DNA from 3 places in the Chryseobacterium wanjuense genome. Region 3 is predicted to be linked to each of the others. Evidence: riboswitches for the same ligand, from Rfam matches in the RefSeq annotation. Region 3 holds a riboswitch; each other region holds the start of a gene.
What was found. A riboswitch is a leader RNA that binds a small molecule or an ion and turns the genes downstream of it on or off. The one in region 3 is predicted to bind S-adenosylmethionine.
Positions count from the first base shown of each region.

Region 1: it holds a riboswitch for S-adenosylmethionine, as region 3 does, so the genes downstream of both, BMX24_RS12375 (alpha/beta fold hydrolase) here and BMX24_RS15710 (TonB-dependent receptor plug domain-containing protein) in region 3, are expected to answer to the same signal.
Region 2: it holds a riboswitch for S-adenosylmethionine, as region 3 does, so the genes downstream of both, BMX24_RS13135 (SusC/RagA family TonB-linked outer membrane protein) here and BMX24_RS15710 (TonB-dependent receptor plug domain-containing protein) in region 3, are expected to answer to the same signal.

Region 1 is NZ_FOIU01000002.1:152,071-155,284, forward strand. It holds gene BMX24_RS12370 (ACT domain-containing protein) at 1-931, opposite strand, end outside; gene BMX24_RS12375 (alpha/beta fold hydrolase) at 933-1,871, opposite strand; SAM riboswitch class I at 1,930-2,035, opposite strand; gene BMX24_RS12380 (MGH1-like glycoside hydrolase domain-containing protein) at 2,224-3,214, shown strand, end outside.
Region 2 is NZ_FOIU01000002.1:302,388-305,601, forward strand. It holds gene BMX24_RS13135 (SusC/RagA family TonB-linked outer membrane protein) at 1-1,711, opposite strand, end outside; SAM riboswitch class I at 1,795-1,891, opposite strand; gene BMX24_RS13140 (type II 3-dehydroquinate dehydratase) at 2,382-2,792, shown strand; gene pckA (phosphoenolpyruvate carboxykinase (ATP)) at 3,034-3,214, opposite strand, start outside.
Region 3 is NZ_FOIU01000002.1:854,622-857,835, forward strand. It holds gene BMX24_RS15705 (alpha-amylase family glycosyl hydrolase) at 1-1,251, shown strand, start outside; SAM riboswitch class I at 1,388-1,494, shown strand; gene BMX24_RS15710 (TonB-dependent receptor plug domain-containing protein) at 1,590-3,214, shown strand, end outside.

The DNA.
Region 1 (3,214 bases), 700 kb from region 3:
TAATCGTGTCGATTAACGGCAACCCTGCACCAACATTGGTTTCGTATAGGTAACGTCTATTATTTTTGTTCAACGTATATCTTAGTTTACGATATTCTTCGATCGGAAGCGTGTTGAAAATTTTATTGGAAGAAACCAGATCGAAACCGTTTTCTGCCAATGTATGATAGTTGTGGACAAAATCTTTACTCGCCGTATTATCCACAACAATAAGGTTTTCCAGTTGGTTTTCTTTTGAGAATTTAATTAATTCCTGAACGTCCGATGGACTTTCTGCCGTTAAAACCTCATCATTCCAATTGTTATCAAAACCTTTTTTGTTGAAAGCTATTTTCCTGGAATTGGCAACGGCTACCACTTTAAGATCAATTTTTTTACGTCTTTTGATTTCATCTGAAGATTCTAAAACCTGCTCTATTAGCGTCTTTCCAACGTTCCCATGACCGATGATTGCCAGATGAACGGTTTTTGGCTTTTTAGAAATTTCAGATTCGATGATATTTTTTGCTTTTTCGTCTTGCGAAGAAGTTACAACGATATTTACACGTCCTTCACTCGCTACTTGATTTAAAAGTAACGGGAAAACGTTGTTTCTGGCTAATTCTGCCAATATTTTATTAAAATCTTCTGCAACAAAACCTATCACAGAAACATTATTGATGCTATAAATCTGAGAAACTTTCCCTGATTTTCTTTCTGCTTCGAATTCGTCAATCAGACAATTTACCGCTTTTTCAGAATCATTTTCATGAACCAAAATGGATAATCCGTTTTCGATAGCCTGCTGAGAAATTACCCCAACACTGATTCGCGCCAATGTAAGCGCTTTAAAAATTCGTCCGTCAATCCCGATTTCGCCCAGGAAATCTTCCCCTTCAAATTTGATGATTGATCTGTTTTTTAAAAATTTTATTTCGTTAGCATTTTTCATTCTACAAAATATTTTTAATGATGTTATTTAATTGTTCGTATTCCATTAAGAAGGCATCGTGCCCGTGAATTGATTTGATCTCGTGATAGAAAACATTTTCCTTTTTCTTTGTAAGCTTTTCAAAGCACATTCGAATTTCAGAAGCGGGAAAAAATAAATCTGTATCAACGGAGATCATGTGCATTCGTGCCTGAATTTTTTCCAGTTGATTTTCTTCTGTATTTATATTCATCAGCAAATGATTCATCAGTTTGTAAGACTTTAAACTAAATCTTTTGTTTAAAGCATTTCCGTGATAAATTAACCAATCTTCCGAGTCCAATCTCTGTTTTTCCTGGTTGTATTTATTTTGAAATCTATCATTTAACGATTCCGGTGTTCGGTAGCACAACATGGCATGAATTCTTGCTTTTTGCAGCGGTTCATTATTTTGATTTAATAAAAATTTCTGAACCAGACATTGTGCATGAAGCCAATCGTGGGTTTTGAAATCGCAGGCAATAGGAATGAAAACTTCGGCAAGATTTGGTTTTTTTACCAGCATTTCCCAGCCGATTCCACCTCCCAGAGAACCTCCAATAATGGTGTGTAAACTTTTAATTTGTAAAATTTCAAGACCTTTTAAAAAGATATTGGCAATATCTGAAGGCGTGAAATCTTCGTATTCATCAATAAAAAATTCGTCATAGCCGTTTCCGGGAATGTTGAAACACAGAACTGTGTATTTATTCGTATCGATCACCTGATTTTCACCAATCAGTTTTTTCCACCATCCCTTTTCTCCTGAAACATCAGAATTTCCGGTTAAAGCATGATTAACTAAAATTATCGGTGCCGAAAACAGGTCTTTCCCGAAAAGCTGATAGCTCAACGGGATATTGTACTCCTTATTGGAATTTGTACGATACGAAAGATTAATATAGTTTAGTTCTGTTTTCAATTCTATTATTTTAATACAATTGAAAATGCCACAGGAAATGGCTGAAAAGAACTTCAGTAAGTTATCTGTCCAAATAATTTTGGTAGAACGTAGCACCTTCTTCGCTTTCGCAAAGGGTTGCTAAGGTTTCACAGGGTCTGTCCCTCAACCTTTCTTGATAACATTTTCAATATTTGAATGAACGAATGCTGCAAAGATAGAACTTTTCTTTTAAATATTTAAAAAAAATTAATTTAATATTTAAAACACCCTTCAATAAAGGATTTTAGGAGTAATATTAAATATTATTCAAATTCTTAAAGTTGGAATTATTTTTCAAAAAAACTACCTTCGTATAGAAAAATGATGAGATATGATTGCTGAAAAACAAAGATTACAAGATACGAACTGGAAAAACTGGGGACCTTACGTAAGCAACCGGCAATGGGGAAATGTACGTGAAGATTACAGCTCAAACGGCGATGCATGGAATTTCGCCAATCATAACAATGCAGAAAGCTACGCCTACCGTTGGGGTGAAGAAGGAATCGCGGGAATCTCTGATGCGAAGCAGCTTTTCTGTTTCGCCCTATCGTTCTGGAACAAGAAAGATAAAATGATCAAGGAACGCTTCTTCGGACTGAGCAATCCTCAGGGAAATCATGGAGAAGACATTAAAGAAATCTTTTATTATCTGGATAATACACCGACGCACAGCTATATGAAAATGGTGTACAAATATCCTATCAATGCTTTTCCTTACGATGATATCCGTACTGAAAACGGGAGACGCAGTAAAAAAGAACCGGAATACGAAATTTTTGATACCGGAATTTTCGATAAAGATGAATATTTCGATATTTTTATTGAATACGCCAAAGCCGATCACAACGATATTTTAATACGCGTAACGGTGTGCAACAGAAGCGAAACCGATGCACCGATTGTTATTGCGCCGACTGTCTGGTTTAGAAATAACTGGAAATGGGGCTACAATACTTACAAAGGACAGACACAGGCCTCTTATGAAGGCTGTATCGATATTCAGCATGACAGTGTTTCGATTAAAAAGTTTTATTCAAGAAACATCGGTGCAGGAAGTGTTTTTTGTGAAAATGAAACGAATACTCCTAAACTTTACGGGGCACCTTATCCGGGAAATACCTATTTTAAAGACGGAATTAACGACTATATCATCTACGGAAGCAATACCGTAAATCCTGAAAAAAGAGGAACGAAAGCTTCATTTTTATTGGATGAAATAATTGGCGCACGACAATCAAAAACTTTTGATTTCAGATTATCTCCGGATGAGTTGGATGAGCCTTTTTATCAATTTGATGAAATCTTTGCGACAAGAATCG
Region 2 (3,214 bases), 550 kb from region 3:
CCGGAGAAAATCTTGATGAACCGTCTGCTCTTACCGATCCCGAAACGAAATATTTGTTCTGATAATCGTATTCTGCTTTTCCTAAGAAACTTAATAATCCCAATTTGTCACTGTTTCCGCTGAAACCACCTAGTAAAGCTGCGGCATCAGGCTCATAATAATACGGCAGCGAAAACTGGCTTCTGCTTCCTGAAATGGTCTGATATTCATAATGATAAAACTCCTGACCACCCAAAATATTGATGTGGTGCTGTCCGAATTTTTTATCGTAGGTTAAAATATTACTTGTCGTGTAAGACAGCGTTCTCGAATTGGTTTTCGTAACCGAACCTCCGATTTCAGCACCTTCACCCAACAATGGGTTGGTGTAATAATGACCGTTATAATTCACTAAATCAACAGAGAAACTTGTTTTAAATTTTAATTCCGGCAAGAAAGTAAATTCTGCAAAACCTTTTCCTGAAAAGTTATCTTCTCTGTTTTCATTTTTATCTAAAGGCAATGTTGCTGCGGCATTTTCATTCTGTAAAGCGCTTGTAGGTCTGTATTTTCCGAAATCGTAGATGTAATTTCCGTTGGCATCCAATTTATAGCTTCCATCAGAATTTCTTTCGTAATAAGGATAAAAAGACGGAATGACTCTCGCTGCATTAATCACGTTATCTGTTCTCGAATCCGATGAAGGCGGTGCTTCCTGAAGGCTATTCGTGTAAGCTAAATTTGCTCCGACATTCAACCATTTTTTGACTTCTGAATTGATTTTCAATCTCGTGCTGTATTTTCTGAAACCTGATTCTATCGCGATTCCTTTGTCATCCAAATACCCTAAGGAAAAATAATAATTGCTTTTTTCATTTCCTCCACTGAAATCCAGATCGACCTGATTTCTTGATGCTACCCGCTGTAAAATATCTTTCCAGTTGTCATTCCATAAAGGAGTTGCGCCCGGCAAAAGTTTTCCGTCTGTTCCGACCGGTTTTGCATAATTGGTTCCGTATGGATTGATTCCCAAAGCGTTTACCAAATTATCCGTTGCCATTTGCGCCGCCTGCTGAGAAGAAATCTGGCCGGATTTATACCCATTTCTCAACGCTTCCCAATACAATTCGTAGTATTGATCTGTGCTTACCTGTTCATAATCCTTCACCGCTCTGCTTGAGAAACCCTGGCTTATATTGAAGTTTACTCTCGCCTCACCTTTTTTACCGGATTTTGTGGTAACGATGATCACACCATTTGCACCTCTGGAACCGTATAATGAGCTTGCCGTGGCATCTTTCAGAACACTGATCGATTCGATATCGTTGGGACTGATCGAGTTGATGTTTCCGTCGAAAGGAATTCCGTCTACTACAAATAATGGATTGCTCGATGCGCTGACAGAACCAATTCCACGAATCCTGATGGATGCTGTAGACCCCGGCTGTCCAGAAGAACTCACCGCCTGAAGTCCCGGAACCTGACCTTCCAATGCTTTTGTAATGTTGGTTACCGGTCTGTTGTTGATTTTCTCACTCGAAATTGTTGCTACCGAACCTGTATAACTTGTTTTTTTAGCTTTTCCGTAGGCAACTACTACGACTTCATCAATTTCTCTTTCCTGAAGTGTATCTTTTTTAGTTTCCTGTCCGTTCACCTGAGCAATTCCTAAGAAAAATGCAGCGACTGGCGGAATCCAATTTTTAGAATTAATTAAATTTTTGTTAACCATAATCAATTTCATTTATCAAATATTAAAAATTAACCCTTTGCAGAAAAGACAGCAAAGGGCATCGATAAATACGATTAACCAAATGCTTATTTTTCCTTTAAAGGCTGAATGTAACACCTTGCTTTCCGCAGGTTGTTAAGATTTCACAGGGTCAGTTCCCTCCATCTTTCTTTATAAGCCGATCGAAATATGGGTGCAAATCTAAAAACAATTAGTCTATAAAACAAGTAGACTTTTAAAATTTTAAATATAATTTTTTAAAAATTAAGTTAATTTTATTTTAAAATCCAATAAAATAAACAGTTACGGATAAATGTTAAATTTTCAAATATGAGAAATATCATTAAAAATAATGTAATGAGGAAATTTTAATTTAGATACAACGAGCGCAAGGTATAATTCAATTTGTGTTTATATTTTTTTGTTCGCAAAGGCACTTTGTTCAGCAAATGATAGCATAAATTTTAACCGGATGAAACACCGTTGCGAACGAAAAAAAATTTGCGATATACATCAAATCTTTGCTTACACGGCGATTAGAAAAATTCTTTCTATTTTCTTAAAAGGAATTCAATATAATAAAGAGTTCTCGATACATTTTTCTACATTTCATTACGAAAAACACTCGAACTGACGTAGGATAATTCAAAAAACTTTTTAATTTTATAGAATGAAAGTTTTAATAGTAAACGGCCCCAATCTGAACTTGTTAGGCACAAGAGAACCAGAAATTTACGGAACAACTTCAATGGAAGATTATTTAGAAAATTTAAGATCTGAATTTCCTTCGCATGAACTGAAATATTATCAATCCAATATTGAAGGGGAAATTATCAACAAGCTTCAAGAAGATGATTTTGATGCTTTGATCATTAATCCGGGAGCTTTTACGCATTATTCTTATGCAATTGCAGATTGTTTAAAGAATATCCAGAAGCAAAAAGTGGAGGTTCACATTAGTAATATTTATAAAAGAGAAGAATTTCGTCAGAAATCTGTGACAGCGGCGAATACGGATGCGGTTTTGTCCGGATTTGGAATGGATGGGTATCGATTGGCGATTTTGAGTTTGAAATCTTAACTTTATTTCCCTCAGATTATGCAGATTTACACAGATGTTTGTGCATATTTTGAACGTAAAAATTTTCAAATCAACTTAAAATTTATTTAAAAACATATGCTTCGAGAACCTCAGCATGACATCGCTAAAAATATGCTGTTAGAAGTAAACAGTTAGTATTAGGAATGCCATGCTGAGCCTGTCGAAGCATTTAAAAGATATTTCATAAAAAATCCTCATCAATTGATGAGGATTTCTATTTTTAGTTTGTTGTCTGCTGTTGCAATTGAGGTCCGCAGGCGATAAGTTTTTTGCCTTCTTCCGTATTACAATACTGATCAAAGTTTTTGATGTATTTTGCAGCAAGATCTTTTGCTTTTTCTTCCCATTCAGAAACATCTGAATACGTATTTCTAGGATCTAAAATTCCTTCAGAAACATTT
Region 3 (3,214 bases):
TATCATATCGACGGATTCCGTTGGGATCTGACGAAAGGATTCACGCAAAGCTGCTCTGAAAATGATGAAACCTGTACCAACGCTTATCAGCAGGACAGGGTAGACATCATGAAATATTATGCCGACAAACAATGGGCAATCGATCCGAATTCTTATATGATTTTTGAACATTTGGGAACCGATCAGGAAGAGCAGCAATGGGCAAATTACAGAATTGCAGAAGGAAAAGGCGTTATGCTTTGGAATAAGCAGACCGATCCTTACAACCAGAATACGATGGGCTACAAAGAAAACAGCAACTATGACAGAATGAATCATGCGCTTCACGGTTTTACTAATATGCATGCCGTAGGATACGGGGAAAGCCATGATGAAGAAAGATTAATGTTTAAAAATCTTGCTTATGGTGCAGTGAACGGAAGTTATGATGTTAAAAATTTAAACACTGCCCTTGAAAGAATGAAAACTTTCGGTGCTACATTCTTCACAATTCCCGGTCCGAAAATGATCTGGCAATTTGGAGAGTTGGGCTATGAATTCAGCATCAACAGATGTGCGGACGGATCTATCAACAGCGGCTGCAGAACAGATGAAAAACCTATCGCCTTCACTTTAGGATATGACACGAACGCCAATAGAAAAGCAGTGTATGATACTTGGGCGAAAATCATTAATATCAGAAACACCTATCCTGTATTTAAGTCAAAAACATACAGTGTAGAATCCAATAATCTTGCAAATGATCCGGATGGTTTGATTACAAGAATTTATGTGTATGATAATACGCTTACAAACGGAGTGAAAAATATTGTGGTTTTGGCGAATTATACGACTGCATCTCAAAATGTTGTGCCTTATTTTCCTTACACAGGGCAATGGCAGAATTTAAAGGATAATTCGATCTCAAATATCACTTCTACAACAGCTCCGATCACCCTTCTGCCAGGAGAATTCAGAATCTTTGGAAATTATGTGGGAAGCTTGTCGACCATCGATGAAAATGTTGAAAACAAATTATCACTACAGATTGCTGATAACCCTGTGAAGAATGGTTTGGCAAGATTAATTTACCACAAAGCCAAAAACGGAGAAATCACAATCTACGATATGAGCGGTAAAAAAATGGATTCATTTAAATTAAAAAATGAAGACGGAACCTATGAATTAAAAACAAATTATCAGACCGGAACTTATCTGGTGCATTTAAAATCTGAAACCGGAGTTGCCATTCAGAAGATGATTGTAAAATAAGATACAATTTGTAATTCTAATGACAAAAATAATAAATAAAGAGAGGTAGTTTCTACCTCTCTTTTCTATGGCATCAAGATTCACCATTCACAATTGACATTTTGCTGTTTTCAAAAATTAGTCTACCTTTGCAGTAGATTTATCAAGAAAGGTGGAGGGATTTGGCCCTGTGAAACCTTAGCAACCAACACAATTCCAGTGTGTAAAGGTGCTAATTCCAACCCGATCGGGGGAAGATAATGCCATGGCAATTCTGCTGTTATTCCATTTTCTTGAAGTCTTTGTGTCTACGGATTTTGTCCGTTCAGGTTTATTATTAATTTTGCAAAAAACAAAAGATGAAAAAACTAAGCATTTCAATTTTATTGCTTGGAGCAGTTTTCGCGTCAGCGCAGGAAAAGGAAAAAGAACAACAGATAGAGGACGTGATCATCGTCGGAAACCGTAATGCCAAACGCACGAAAGTGGAAACTCCGGTTCCGGTGGATGTGATCAATATCGAAAAAATACAAAAGTCTTCACCACAGATTACCGTTCAGGATTTATTAAATTATGTAATTCCGTCATTCAATTCCGTAAGACAATCGGCTTCCGATGGTACGGAACACATCGATCCCGTAACGTTGAGAGGAATGGGACCTGATCAGGTGCTGGTTTTGGTGAATGGTAAAAGAAGACATACAACATCTCTGGTTAATTATCAAAATACAGTCGGAAATGGTTCTGTAGGAACGGATTTAAGCACAATTCCGGTTATCGCCATCGACAGAATAGAAGTATTGAGAGACGGAGCGGCAGCTCAGTACGGTTCAGACGCCATTGCAGGGGTTATCAATATTATTCTTAAAAAAGATATCGGTGGATCAGCCAGCTTAAATTACGGAATAACAGGAAGAAACGACGGAGAAACATATCAGGCAGGAGTAAATTACGGAGCTTCTCTTGGAAAAAAAGGAAGTTATATCAATCTCTCTTTACAATTAAACCAAAGAGGAAAAACAATACGAACACAAAATCATAATCTTGATATTTTCGGAAGTAATTTTGCCTATGATTTCGCTGCAGATCCGGCGGCGGCAAGAGCTGCGGATGATGCCATCATCAAAGAAAGAGGCTTAACCCGTGATGATTTCAATTTCCAGATCGGGGATGCTCAAATAAAGCAGGCACAGCTGTTTTTCAATTCAGAATATTCTTTTAATGATCATCTGAAATTTTATTCTTTTGGAGGATTCAGTATTAAAGAAGGGGAGGGTTTTGGTTTCAGAAGGCTTCCAAGCGAGACTTCCAATGTTGTGGCGGAACTTTATCCCAACGGATTTCAGCCGGTTTTAGGATCAAAGGTGTATGATCTGTCTTATGCCATCGGATTAAAATATAATAAAAATGACTGGTTTTTTGATTTGAGCAATACTTTCGGAAATAATATTTTTAATTATAATGTAAGCAACACAAACAATGCATCATTAGGAATAAAATCACCTACAAGTTTTTATGCCGGAGCACACAGTTTCCTTCAAAATACCATTAATCTTGATGTTTCTAAAAATATTAAGAATTTCAATGTGGCTTTCGGAGGAGAATTCAGGTTTGAACAGTATGAAATAAAAGCCGGAGATGAAGCATCTTACGCGAGATATGACATTTACGGAAATTTGGTGACGGCTTCCACTCCTTCTGGTGATATTATCGGAGCTGGCGGCTCACAATCGTTCATTGGTTTTTCACCGAAAAATGCTTTGTCTAAATCGAGAAATTCAACAGCTGTTTATGCGGATGTTTCCTATGATTTAGATAAAAAATTAAATATTGATCTGGCCGGAAGATTCGAGAATTACTCGGATTTTGGAAGTACATTGAACGGGAAATTGGCGGTGAGATACGAATTTGTGAAAAACTATGCGATTCGTGCTGCGGTAGGAACGGGTTTCAGAGCGCCATCTTTGCAGCAGCAGTATTTTAA